One region of the Streptomyces sp. NEAU-sy36 genome, then DNA from elsewhere that is predicted to be linked to it. Evidence: riboswitches for the same ligand, from Rfam matches in the RefSeq annotation. Region 1 holds a riboswitch; each other region holds the start of a gene.

Region 1 (4,210 bases):
GGTGCGCTCGTACCAGTCCGCGCACGGTCTCACCGTGGACGGCATCGTCGGTTCGAACACCTGGCAGAGCCTCGTTTCCTGAGCATCGGCACGTCATCACAGATGAGGGGACTTCCATGACACCGGTACGACGCTCCGCCGACGGCATCGACCGCCGCGCCCTGCTCCGGGGCGCGGCAGGGCTGACGGCCACGCTCGGCCTGGCGGCGGCCATCGGCCTCCGGACAGCGGGCCGGGCCTCGGCCTACGGCTGGTCCCGCACCCTCCAGCAGGGCGCCTCCGGCTCCGACGTGGTCGAACTGCAGATCCGTGTCGGAGGTTGGGCCGCGTCCGGCGCCCAGCAGACCTACGTCGCCTGGGACGGCGCCTTCGGCCCGGCCACGAGCGCCGCCGTCCAACGCTTCCAGTCCGCCTACGGGTTGACCGCGGACGGCGTCGTCGGCCCGCAGACGCAGAGCGTACTCGACAGCCTTGAGGCCGGCGACGGATCCACCGCCCACTTCGACTGGAGCGAGTTCTCCTCGCAGGACGGCTCCGGTTTCAGCGGCGGAAAGGTCGACGCCGCGACGGTCAAGGAGAACCTGCGCCGACTGATGTACAAGCTGGAGGCCGTGCGCAAGAAGGCCGGGAACAGCCCGATCACGGTCAACTCCGGCTTCCGTAGCATCGCGCACAACGCCGCGGTGGGCGGCGCGTCCAACAGCATGCACGTCTACGGCGTCGCCGCGGACATCGTCGTCTCCGGCTACAGCACCCTGCAGACCTACCGGATCGCCGAGACGTGCGGCTTCTCCGGCCTTGAGGCGTACACGCACTCGTGGCAGCACGTCGACAGCCGTGTCCAGTACCCGTCATACGGCTCCGGCTCATGGTGGTGGGAGAGCGGCGTGGCCTGATCCGCCCGCTGCGGCGCACCGGGCCCGTCCGCGTCGCCGGCGCGGGGCGGGCCCGCCGTCGATCCGGCCCGCGAGGTGGCTGAGCGGGGCGGCCGGCCGGCCGCCCCGCCTGCCGCAGGGCCTCGGTGCCCGTGCGCGTAGGGTCAACCCGCGTCCGCGGTGCGGGCGTTCCAGCGCTCCTCGACCTTGGCCACGCGCCAGTAACCGATGGCCAGGGCCCAGACGACCACGAAGAGGCCGACGATGACGTAGCCGACGTGGTCGAGGTCCAGGCCCGCGATCCAGCCGGACACGCCGTCGCTCAGGCCGAGCTTGTCGTGCAGGACGCCGACCAGTTCGATGGTGCCGACGAAGAAGGCGACGGCGATGGAGAGTCCGGTGATGGTGAGGTTGTAGAACACCTTGCGGACGGGGTTGGAGAAGGCCCACTGGTAGGCGAAGTTCATGAAGGTGCCGTCGAGGGTGTCGAAGAGACTCATGCCGGCGGCGAAGAGGAGGGGCAGGCAGAGTATCGCGTACCAGGGGAGGCCGGCGGCGGCGCCGTTGCCGGCGAGGGCGAGGAGCAGGACCTCGGTGGTGGTGTCGAAGCCGATGCCGAACAGGAAGCCGAGGGGGAACATCTGGCCGGGGCGGCGGATGGACTTGGTGAGCCGTCCCAGGACGCGGTTCATGAAGCCGCGTGAGTCGAGGTGCGCCTCCAACTCGGCCTCGTCGTAACGTCCGGCCCGCATGGCCTTGAAGACACGGGCGATGCCGACCAGGGCGACGAGGTTGAGGGCGGCGATGAGGTACAGGAATCCGCCGGAGACCGTGGTGCCGACGGTGCCGAGTACCTGGTGGGTGCGCGAGCCGTCGTTCATCAGGGTGCCGGCGAGCTGCGCGCCTCCGGCGACCAGCGCGGCCATGGCGATCACCACGCTGGAGTGGCCGAGCGCGAACCAGAAGCCGACCGAGACCGGCCGCTGCCCGTCGGCCATCAGCTTGCGGGTGGTGTTGTCGATCGCGGCTATGTGGTCGGCGTCGAACGCGTGCCGCATCCCGAGGGTGTACGCCGTGATGCCCAGGCCGACCCCGAACGCCTTGGTGCCGACCTCGTAGTGACGTGGGGTGACGAGCAGGAAGAGGATCCCGAAGGCGATCACGTGCAGGACGACGATCACGGTCAGGAGGCCGGCGGTTCGGACGGTGTCCGCGCGCCGCCAGCGGAAGGAAGGGGAGGCGGCGGTTTCGGGCACGCCTTCGGGCATGGTCATACGGTCACGCTCCAGCACCTCGTGGATCAGATTCGTGGTGCCGTGGCCGGTCTCCTGGCTGACGGGTCATCGCGCCCGCCCCTGCCTTCCCGGCCGCGAGGCCAGTGGCAATGCGTGGGGCGGGAACTTCCCGATCACAGTGGCGAGGGCCGCTCCGGACTGAGCCCCTGGGGGCTGTCACCGGTCTTCCCGAACACCACGGCCCGCTCACCCTAGAAGGCCGGACGTCGAGGTTGCAAGGCAGCGTGGACGCGCCAGGCGGTGCGGCGGGATGTCGCGGATCGCGATGACGGGGCCATGGAGTGTGTCCGCGGAACGTGCCGGGCGGCGCACCATCGGCGGCCGGGGAGCAGGGAGAAGCGGTCGGCCCAGGCGACCGGTACCCGGGTGTGGCGAGGGCGGAGCAGGTCGCGGAGAGGGAGCGCGGGGTGGCCCGGGCGCGACTCGGTCGACCTCACGGTCGGGCCCGGGGACGAGCGAGGGGCGGCCGGGTGGTGCGGCCGCCCCTCCTCACCGTGTGGACGGGGTCACGGCTTGGGCGTGGCGTGCGGGGCGCAGGTCACGTCGGAACCGTCCAGTTCGCCGTCGATCAGATAGGCGTCGACGCGCTGGTTGATGCAGGGATTCTCCAGGCTGGTCACCCCGTGGGAACCCGCGTCCTTCTCGGTGATCAGACGGGAGCCGGCGAAGCGCTTGTGCAGCTCGACCGCACCCTCGTAGGGGGTCGCGGCGTCGCGGGTCGACTGCACGATCAGCACCCGCGGCAGACCCTTGTGGGTCGTGACGTCGACCGGGTTCTGCTGCTTGACCGGCCAGGTGGCGCACGGCAGGTTCATCCAGGCGTTGGCCCAGGTCATGAACGGGTAGTCCTGGTTGAGCCGGGTGTTGTCCCGGTCCCAGGTCCGCCAGCTGGTGGGCCACTTGGCGTCGGTGCACTCGACGGCCGTGTAGACGGCGTTGGAGTTCTCCGACGCGGTGTTGCCCGCGGTGTCCGACATGTCGGGGGCGGCAGCGTCGACCAGGGCCTGGGTGTCACCGGCGACGTACTTGCCGAAGACGGTGGCGACCGGCACCCACGAGGAGTCGTAGTAAGGGGCGCTCTGGAAGAAGGAGATCAGCTCGGCGGGACCGACGACCCCGCCGATGGGGCTCTTCTTCGCGGTGGCGCGCAGTTGGAGCCACTTGTCCTGGACGGCGGCGCGCGTGGTGCCGAGATGGAAGGCGGCGTCGTTGGCGGCGACCCAGTCCTCCCAGTCCTTCCAGCGGCCCTCGAAGGCGACGTCCTGGTTCAGGTTCGCCTGGTACCAGATGTTGTCCTGGGCCGGGTTGGTCACGCTGTCCACGATCATGCGGCGCAGGTGGCCCGGGAAGAGGGTGCCGTAGACGGCGCCGAGGTAGGTGCCGTAGGAGACGCCGAGGTAGTTGAGCTTCTGCTCGCCGAGCGCGGCGCGGATGACGTCGAGGTCGCGGGCGGTGTTCGGCGTGGTCATCTGCTGGAGCACGGCGCGGCCGGTGCGGTCCAGGCAGCCCTCGGCGTACGCGCGGGCCAGCTTGCGCTGGGCGAGCTTGTCCGCCTCGGTGTCCGGGACCGGGTCCGCCTTCGGTGCCCGCACGAACTCCTGCGGATCCGCGCAGGAGATGGGCGCCGAGTGGCCGACGCCGCGCGGGTCGAAGCCGACGAAGTCGTAGGCCTTGGCGACGTTCGCCCAGACCGGCTTCTTGCCGGTCACCCGGGTCGGGAAGCGCAGCCCGGAGCCGCCGGGGCCGCCCGGGTTGTAGACGAGCGCGCCCTGGCGCTCGGCCGGGGTGCCGGTGCTGCCGACACGGTCGACGGCGAGCTTGATCTGCTTGCCGTCCGGGTGGGCGTAGTCGACGGGCACGCTGACCCAGCCGCACTGGATGGGCTTGGCCAACCCCCAGTCGGCCGGGCAGTCCTGCCAGTCGATGCCGGCCTTGGCGGCGCGGGCGGCGGCGATCTCCACGCCCTTCGCCGCGCGGTCCTGGCTCGGCCGGCCCGCGGCGCCGGCCGCGGGCGCCGAGACGACACCCGCGATCATGCTC
Region 2 (4,210 bases), 2.7 Mb from region 1:
GGTAGAACTGGACGTGCACCGCCTCCTCGAACAGCTGACGGCTCAGGTAGAGCCGCGCCTCGGGGGAGTTGATGTGCTTGTACAGCGTCAGCACCAGGTTGTTGGCGACGATCGAGTCACCCGTCGCGAAGAACGCGACCAGGCGGCCGATCAGATGCTGCTCGGCCGGGCTGAGCTTGGCGAGGTCGGCGACGTCCGAGTGGAGGTCGACCTCCTCCACGGTCCAGGTGTTCTTGATGGCGTCCCGGTAGCGCTCGTAGAAGTCGGGGTAGCGCATGGGGCGCAGGGTCAGTTCGAAGCCCGGGTCGAGCAGGTTGGTGTTTCGTTCGGTCTTCACTGGCAGGCCTCGCAGGACTCGGGGTTTTCCAGGGAGCAGGCGACGGCCTCGGGGTCGGCGGCCTGCTGGACGGGGACGGTCTGCTGCGCACGGGCGGCGCGGGCGATCCGGGTCGCCGGGCGCGAACGCAGGTAGTACGTCGTCTTCAGCCCGGACTTCCAGGCGTACGCGTACATCGAGGAGAGCTTGCCGATGGTCGGCGTCTCCATGAACAGGTTCAGGGACTGCGCCTGGTCGAGGAACGGGGTGCGCGCCGCCGCCATGTCGATCAGACCGCGCTGCGGGATCTCCCACGCCGTGCGGTACAGCGCCCGCACGTCCTCGGGGATCCACGCGAAGCCCTGCACCGAGCCGTTGGACTCGCGCAGCGCCTCCCGGGTGCGCGCGTCCCAGACGCCCAGGTCCTTCAGGTCCTGCACCAGGTAGGAGTTGACCTGGAGGAACTCCCCGGACAGCGTCTCGCGCTTGAACAGGTTGGACACCTGCGGCTCGATGCACTCGTACACGCCCGCGATGGAGGCGATGGTGGCCGTCGGCGCGATCGCCAGCAGCAGCGAGTTGCGCAGGCCGACCGCCGCGATCCGGGTGCGCAGCGCCGCCCAGCGCTCCGGCCAGGTCTCCTGGACACCGTAGTGGTCGGGGTGCAGCACCCCGCGCGCGGTACGGGTCCGCTCCCAGGCGGGCAGCGGGCCGCTGCGCTCGGCGAGGTCGGCGGACGCCTCGTACGCCGCGAGCATGATCCGCTCGGCGATCCGGGTGGACAGCGCCTTCGCCTCCGGGGAGTCGAAGGGCAGCCGCAGCTTGAAGAAGACGTCCTGGAGACCCATCGCGCCCAGGCCCACCGGACGCCACTTCGCGTTGGAGCGGCCGGCCTGCTCGGTCGGGTAGAAGTTGATGTCCACGACGCGGTCGAGGAAGGTGACGGCGGTGCGGACGGTCCCGTCGAGCCGCTCCCAGTCGATGTCCCCCGTCGCCGTGTCGACGAACGCGCCCAGGTTGACGGAGCCCAGGTTGCAGACCGCCGTCTCGCCGTCGTCGGTGACCTCCAGGATCTCCGTGCAGAGGTTGGAGGAGTGGATGACCTGGCCCGGCTCCGCGGTCTGGTTGGCGGTGCGGTTGGCGGCGTCCTTGAAGGTCATCCAGCCCTGGCCGGTCTGCGCGAGGGTGCGCATCATCCGGCCGTACAGCTCCCGGGCGGGCATGGTCTTGCGCGCGAGCCCCTTGCGCTCCGCCTCGCGGTAGGCGGCGTCGAACTCGGCGCCCCACAGGTCCACCAGCTCAGGCACGTCCGCCGGGGAGAACAGCGACCACTGCTCGTCGGCGTTGACCCGGCGCATGAACTCGTCCGGCACCCAGTGCGCGAGGTTCAGGTTGTGCGTGCGGCGGGCGTCCTCACCGGTGTTGTCCCGCAGCTCCAGGAACTCCTCGATGTCGGAGTGCCAGGTCTCCAGGTACACCGCGGCCGCGCCCTTGCGCCGGCCCCCCTGGTTCACCGCGGCCACCGAGGCGTCCAGGGTCTTCAGGAACGGCACGATGCCGTTGGAGTGCCCGTTGGTGCCCCGGATCAGCGAACCGCGGGCCCGGATGCGGGAGTACGACAGCCCGATGCCGCCGGCGTGCTTGGAGAGCCGGGCGACCTGGTGGTAGCGGTCGTAGATGGAGTCCAGCTCGTCCAGCGGGGAGTCGAGGAGGTAGCAGGACGACATCTGGGGGTGCCGGGTGCCGGAGTTGAACAGCGTGGGGGAGGAGGGCAGGTAGTCGAGCCGGCTCATGAGCCCGTAGAGCGCGGCGACCTCGTCCAGGGCGCGGACGGAGTCGTCCTCGGCCAGACCCGCGGCGACCCGCAGCATGAAGTGCTGGGGCGTCTCGATGACCTTGCGGGTGATCGGGTGGCGCAGCAGGTAGCGGCTGTGCAGGGTGCGCAGGCCGAAGTAGCCGAAGCGGTCGTCGGCGCCGGTGTCCACCAGCGCGTCGAGGCGGGCGGCGTGGACCCGCGCGAACTCGGCGGTCCGGTCGGCGATGAGGCCTTCGCGGTGTCCGACGGCGACCGACTCGGTGAACGAGGTCACGCCCTGCGAGGCGGCCTCGGCCCGGATGGAGACGGTCAGCAGCCGGGCGGCGAGCCGCGAGTACGCGGGGTCCTCGGAGATCAGGCCGGCCGCGGCCTCGGTCGCCAGTTCGCGCAGCTCCGCCTCGTCGGCGTGGGCCGACCGGCCGCGCAGCGCGGCGGCGGCGACCCGGCCGGGGTCGGCGTCGGGGAGGTCTGCGGTCAGCTCGGTCAGGGTCCGCAGCAGCGCGGCACCGGGACCGTCGTTCTCCAGATCCGGGGCTGATGCCGGGTCGGCTGGCGCGATGGTCACGTGGGGGCTCTCCCTCGCTCGGCACGGGGGCCTGGCGGAGGGCAGGGGGCAGCCACGAGCGCACACGGCGTCGCGTCCACCGGCCCACTCCACGAGGCCCGGACGTCTCAGGGCACCCGGACCGGACGGCCGGGTGCGCTGTCGGCAGGTCCTCGGACTGACTCCTGTACGCGGATACGCACAAGTACACCGTTGCGGGACAGTTCCGGATTCGCACCGGATTCCCCTGCGGCGACAGCGAGCATGAGCATACATCTAGTGCCGGGCCGCCGTGTCACCCCCAGATGTTGTGTCGCCCTGGTGTCAGAGCGTCAACTTGTAGGTGATGAGAGTGACGTCGTCCAGCTCCGGGAGGGGGTTCCAGTCCCGCTCGGGCGTGCGCACGAACCCGAGGCGTTCGTAGAGCCGGTGAGCGCTGTGCATGGCGCGCTGGCTGGAGAGGACGACGGACGAGCACCCCGCGGTGGCCCGGGCGCGCTCGACACAGGCGCGCACGAGGGCTTCGCCGGCGCCCCTGCCGCGCGCCTCGCGCCGCACCGCCAGCGCCCGGATCTCGGCCTCGCCGGGCCCCGCGATGTCGGCGACGGGGCCGCCCGAGGGGACGAAGGTCACGCCGCCGACGACGCGGTCCCCCAGCACGGCTGCGAGCACCTCGGCCGAGGCGGCTCGCGCGGCCACGTCCTTGAGCACGGGCAGGTACGGGTCGCTCTCGCCGAAGTCGAGGAGGCCGTCGAGGAGGTACGCCTCGGCCGTGAGCTCGCCGAGTTCGCCGTACTCGGCCGGGTCCGCGGGGCGGATTCGGAGGTCCATGCCGGCGAGTGTGCACGACAACGGGCCGCCGGAGCATGTGCTTTCCGGCGGCCCGTGCGCGGTTCCCCGTCTCCGGATCCGGTCAGTGGGTGGTGCCCGCCGTGGCCGGCGGCAGTTCCACCTCGACCCCCGCGTCACCCGCGTCGGCCGTGTAGTCCGCGGGGCTCGTCTCGTCCACGCCCTCGGGGGCCTTCACGGCCTTGAGGACGACGGTGAGGACCACGGTGACCACGACGTTCAGCACGAACGCCGTCATGCCGATGTAGCCGATCTGGCCGATGCCCGGGATCTCGTCGGCCGAGCCGCCGAAGTGCTTCTGGGTCGGCGAGGCGACACCGTACGCGGCGAGGGTGCCGTAGACCATGCCGACCGCCCAGCCGGCGAGCAGCGCCCAGCGGTGGAACCAGCGGGTGAACAGACCGCCGACCAGCGCCGGGAAGGTCTGCAGGATCCAGATGCCGCCCAGCAGCTGGAAGTTGATCGCGACCGTCTTGTCCATGCCGAGCACGAAGACCAGCGCGCCCACCTTCACCAGCAGCGACACGAACTTGGAGACCTGGGCCTCCTGCTTCGGCGTGGCGTCCGGCTTGATGAAGTCCTTGTAGATGTTGCGGGTGAAGAGGTTCGCCGCCGCGATGGACATGATCGCCGCCGGGACCAGCGCGCCGATGCCGATGGCCGCGAAGGCTACGCCGGTGAACCA
Region 3 (4,210 bases), 2.5 Mb from region 1:
CCTCCTCGTCGATCCCCAGTCCGTGCCGGAACGGCAGCACGCCGTACGTCCGCCGCCCGGTGAGGTCCCGGAGCATGTCCAGCCCGGGCTCCAGCAGCGAGACGTCGCCCCGGAACTTGTTCACCAGGAACCCGGCGACCAGCTCCTGGTCCTCGGGCGCGAGCAGGGCGAGGGTGCCGAAGAAGGAGGCGAAGACGCCCCCGCGGTCGATGTCCCCGACGACCAGCACGGGCAGCCGGGCACCGCGCGCGATCCCCATGTTGACGATGTCGGTGCGCCGCAGGTTGATCTCGGCCGGGCTGCCCGCCCCCTCGCAGATCACCGCGTCGTACGTGCGCCGCAGCTCGGCCAGGCAGTCCAGCACCGTGCCCAGCAGCCGCCGCTGCCGCCCGCCGTGGTAGCCGCGCGCGCTCATCTCGCCCACCGGCCTGCCCAGCAGCACCACCTGGCTGCTCTGCTCACCGCCCGGCTTGAGCAGCACGGGGTTCATCAGCGCGGTCGGCTCGATCCGGCAGGCCTGGGCCTGCATGGCCTGGGCGCGGCCGATCTCGGCGCCCTCGCGGGTGACGAAGGAGTTCAGGGACATGTTCTGCGCCTTGAACGGCGCGACCTTCACGCCCTGGCGTGCCAGCCAGCGGCAGATCCCGGCCGTCACGACGCTCTTGCCGGCGTCCGACGTGGTGCCGGCGACGAGCAGACCACCGCTCATTTCCCGTGTCCCTTCAGACCCTTGACTCCGGTGACCAGGAGGCGCGCGGCGACCGTGGTGCCGAGCGCGAGCAGACCGACGCGGCGGGAGAGCCGTACCGCCCGGTCGATGTCGCCGGCCCGGACGGCCCGTCCGGTGGCGCCGTTGAGGACGGGGCGGTGCTCCACGCGGCCGCCGTAGGAGAGGGTGCCGCCCAGCCGGACGCCGAGGGCGCCCGCGAAGGAGGCCTCCACCGGACCGGCGTTCGGGCTCGGGTGCCGGCGGGCGTCCGCGCGCCAGGCGCGTACGGCGCCGCGCGGGTCGCCTCCGGCCGCGGCGGCGAGCACGGCGGTCAGCCGGGCCCCCGGCCAGCCGGCCACGTCGTCGAGGCGGGCGGCGGCCCAGCCGAAGCGGCGGTGGCGCGGGGACTTGTGACCCACCATCGCGTCCAGGGTGTTGACCGCGCGGAAGCCGAGCAGTCCCGGCACCCCGGCGACCGCGCCCCACACCAGGGCGCCCACGACCGCGTCGGAGGTGTTCTCGGCGACCGACTCGACCACGGCCCGCGCGATGCCGTCGGCGTCCAGCGCCTGCGGGTCCCGGCCGCACAGATGGGGCAGCCGGGCGCGGGCCGCCTCGACGTCCCCGGCGGCCAGGGCGCGGCCGATGGTCCGGGCCTCCCGGGCGAGCGAGGTGCCGCCGACCACGGACCAGGCGGCCGTGGCGGTCAGCGCGACGGAGGCGGCGGGGGAGGGGCGTACGACGCGTGCGGTCAGCGCCCCGAGCGCGACGGCGCCACCGGCGCACACGGTGGTGTGCAGAGCGCCCCAGCCGCGGTGGTCGTGCCACAACGCGCTCTCCACCGCGGCGGCCGCACGCCCGAACGCGGCGACCGGATGCCCGCGGCGGGGATCGCCGAGGAGCAGGTCGCCGAGAAGCCCGGCGGCGGCGCCGTACGCATACCTGCGATCGGCACCCATCGGCTCAGCCGGCCGTGGGCACCGCGACAGTGGTCCTGGTACTGGTCCTTCGGCTGCCGAGCATGGCGATACAGGTCCTCACTCAGGGTGTCCGCGCCCTGGTACGAAGAAAACGGGCGGCGAGAGTTCCTGGCTCCCGGGGTGTTCACCCCGGTGACAGTGGCGGGACCGCGCCGGATTCGCACCGGCTTCCTCTTCTGCCGCCCTACATGGCCTGGGCAGTCCACCACGTGCCCGGAACGGCCGTCAACTTGCCGTTGACCTGCGGGAGTGTGCGGATGCCCACATCACGCCACGGTACGGGCACGCCGAAGGCCCCGGCGCGCGACGGGCGCGCGGGGGCCTTCGGGGTGTGCGGCCGAGTGGGGCCGCGCGGTCAGGACTTGGAGACGATCAGGACGATGCCGTACGCCACCGCCGCCGCGCACGCCGCGAAGCAGACGTAGGCACCGGTGACGGCGAGCGCCGCGGACTCGCCCTGGGCGGCGGCCTTCTCGCGCCGGGCCAGGCCGTTGACCCCGAGGGTGAACAGGGCCACCAGGCCCACCGTGAACACGAGGCTGACGCCGAAGACGGAGCCGATGGCCGCCCAGTCGATCTTCATGGGGATGCTTCCTTGGTGAACGGGGGCGCGGGGATCAGACGGTGGCGGCCGGCGGCACGGCCGGGGCGGTGGCCGCCGGTTCGGCGGCCGGGGCCGGGATGGTGGCGGTCAGGCCGTCGGCGACGGTGCCCGCCGGGGGCGGGGTCACCGCGGCGATGGCGGCGGTGACCACGCCGGAGGGCTCCGCCGGCGGGTCGGCGACCACGTTGGTGTGGTCGATGACCTCGCGGCGGGACAGCTTGTAGATCCAGGCGCTCGCGGCGACCAGGAAGACGGCGACCACGGCGGTGCCCCAGTCGCCCAGCTCGGTGACGGCCTCGGCGCCCGCGCCGACCAGGGCGGCGGCCGGCAGGGTGAGCACCCAGGCGACGGCCATGCGGGTGGCGGTGGACCAGCGGACCACGCCGCCCTTGCGGCCCAGGCCCGCGCCCATCACGGCGCCGGAGACGACGTGGGTGGTGGAGAGGGAGAAGCCGAGGTGGGAGGAGGCCAGGATGGCCGTCGCGGCGCTGGTCTGGGCGGCGAAGCCCTGACGGGGCTCCAGGTCGGTCAGGCCGGTGCCCATGGTGCGGATGATGCGCCAGCCGCCGATGTAGGTGCCGGCCGCGATGGCCAGGCCCGCGGAGAGGATCACCCAGGTGGGAGGGTTGGAGCCGGGGGAGATGGCGCCGCCCGCGATCAGCGCGAGGGTGATGATGCCCATCGTCTTCTGCGCGTCGTTGGTGCCGTGCGCGAGGGAGACCAGGGCGGCGGAGGCGACCTGGCCGGTGCGGTAGCCCTTGCGGGTGGCCTCGCCCTCGGTCTTGCCGCCGATGCCGTAGGAGGAGCGGGTGGCGACCATCGAGGCGATGCCCGCGACGACCGGTGCCGCGACCGCGGGCAGCAGCACCTTGGTCACCAGGACGCCGCCGTGCACGGCGCCGAATCCGGCGGAGGCGACGGCGGCGCCGATCAGACCGCCCATCAGGGCGTGGGAGGAACTGGAGGGCAGGCCCACCAGCCAGGTCACCAGATTCCAGAGGATCGCGCCGACCAGGGCGGCGAAGATGACCTCGGGACGGATGCCGCTCTCGTCGACGAGACCCTTGGAGATCGTGTTGGCGACCTCCACGGAGAGGAAGGCGCCCACCAGGTTGAGGGAGGCGGACATGGCCACCGCGAGCTTCGGCTTCATGGCGCCTGTGGAGATGGTGGTGGCCATCGCGTTCGCGGTGTCGTGGAAACCGTTCGTGAAATCAAACGCGAGTGCGGTCACCACCACAATCGCGAGGATCAGCGAGAAGCTTTCCATTTACCCAGGCAATCGTTCGAGGTCGTTGGCTGGATGAACGTAGGCAACCTGGGTGAACGGAAGATGAACTGGGGCGGGCACGAGGGTGTCCGTAACGGGGGGTGTGGACCTCCGCTTTCGCCGCCCGTCCCGGGCGCGCCCAGGCGTCCCTTGGGTTACCAGCCCAGCGCGAAGGTCCGCAGCCGGCCGGCGGTGCCGTTGAAGAGATCCTGGTCACCCGGCAGCCGGCCGGCGGTGTCGTACTGCCAGAAGGTCCAGTACCGCCAGCCGCCCGGCAGCCGGCCCGGCCCGGAGGTGCCGTGGCGGGCGATCCACAGGGGGTGGGTGGCGGCGAAGGCGCGGCTGTCGCCGGTGCAGAGCTTCCACCACTGCGAGGTGGTGTAGATCACAGGCCTGCGGCCGGTCTCGCGCCGGATCTCGTCGCTGAAGGACCAGATCCACTTCGTCATCTTCTTCTTGCTCAGCCCGTAGCACTTGTGCCTCGCGCTGTACGGGTTGTACTCGATGTCCAGCGCGGGCGGCAGCGTCCAGCCGTCGGCCCGCCAGTCCCCGCCGTGCGCCACGAAGTACGCGGCCTGCCGGGCGCCGGAGGAGCGGTCCGGCAGCGCGAAGTGGTAGGCGCCCCGGATCAGGCCGGCCTCGCGCGC

Evidence for each region. A riboswitch is a leader RNA that binds a small molecule or an ion and turns the genes downstream of it on or off. The one in region 1 is predicted to bind cobalamin.
Region 2: another riboswitch for cobalamin. It lies ahead of HZZ00_RS30975 (ribonucleoside-diphosphate reductase subunit alpha); the one in region 1 lies ahead of HZZ00_RS20025 (HoxN/HupN/NixA family nickel/cobalt transporter).
Region 3: another riboswitch for cobalamin. It lies ahead of HZZ00_RS08725 (cobalamin biosynthesis protein); the one in region 1 lies ahead of HZZ00_RS20025 (HoxN/HupN/NixA family nickel/cobalt transporter).

The regions. Positions count from the first base shown of each region.
Region 1 covers NZ_CP058977.1:4,400,687-4,404,896, reverse strand. Annotated here, with positions in the region: gene HZZ00_RS39120 (GH25 family lysozyme) at 1-82, shown strand, start outside; gene HZZ00_RS20030 (D-Ala-D-Ala carboxypeptidase family metallohydrolase) at 117-896, shown strand; gene HZZ00_RS20025 (HoxN/HupN/NixA family nickel/cobalt transporter) at 1,040-2,149, opposite strand; cobalamin riboswitch at 2,176-2,365, opposite strand; gene HZZ00_RS20020 (alpha/beta hydrolase) at 2,677-4,210, opposite strand, start outside.
Region 2 covers NZ_CP058977.1:7,103,798-7,108,007, reverse strand. Annotated here, with positions in the region: gene HZZ00_RS30980 (ribonucleotide-diphosphate reductase subunit beta) at 1-277, opposite strand, end outside; gene HZZ00_RS30975 (ribonucleoside-diphosphate reductase subunit alpha) at 334-2,697, opposite strand; cobalamin riboswitch at 2,823-2,983, opposite strand; gene HZZ00_RS30970 (GNAT family N-acetyltransferase) at 3,001-3,507, opposite strand; gene mctP (monocarboxylate uptake permease MctP) at 3,590-4,210, opposite strand, start outside.
Region 3 covers NZ_CP058977.1:1,921,525-1,925,734, forward strand. Annotated here, with positions in the region: gene HZZ00_RS08720 (cobyric acid synthase) at 1-709, opposite strand, end outside; gene HZZ00_RS08725 (cobalamin biosynthesis protein) at 706-1,668, opposite strand; cobalamin riboswitch at 1,769-1,911, opposite strand; gene HZZ00_RS08730 (hypothetical protein) at 2,045-2,272, opposite strand; gene HZZ00_RS08735 (inorganic phosphate transporter) at 2,307-3,563, opposite strand; gene HZZ00_RS08740 (lysozyme) at 3,719-4,210, opposite strand, start outside.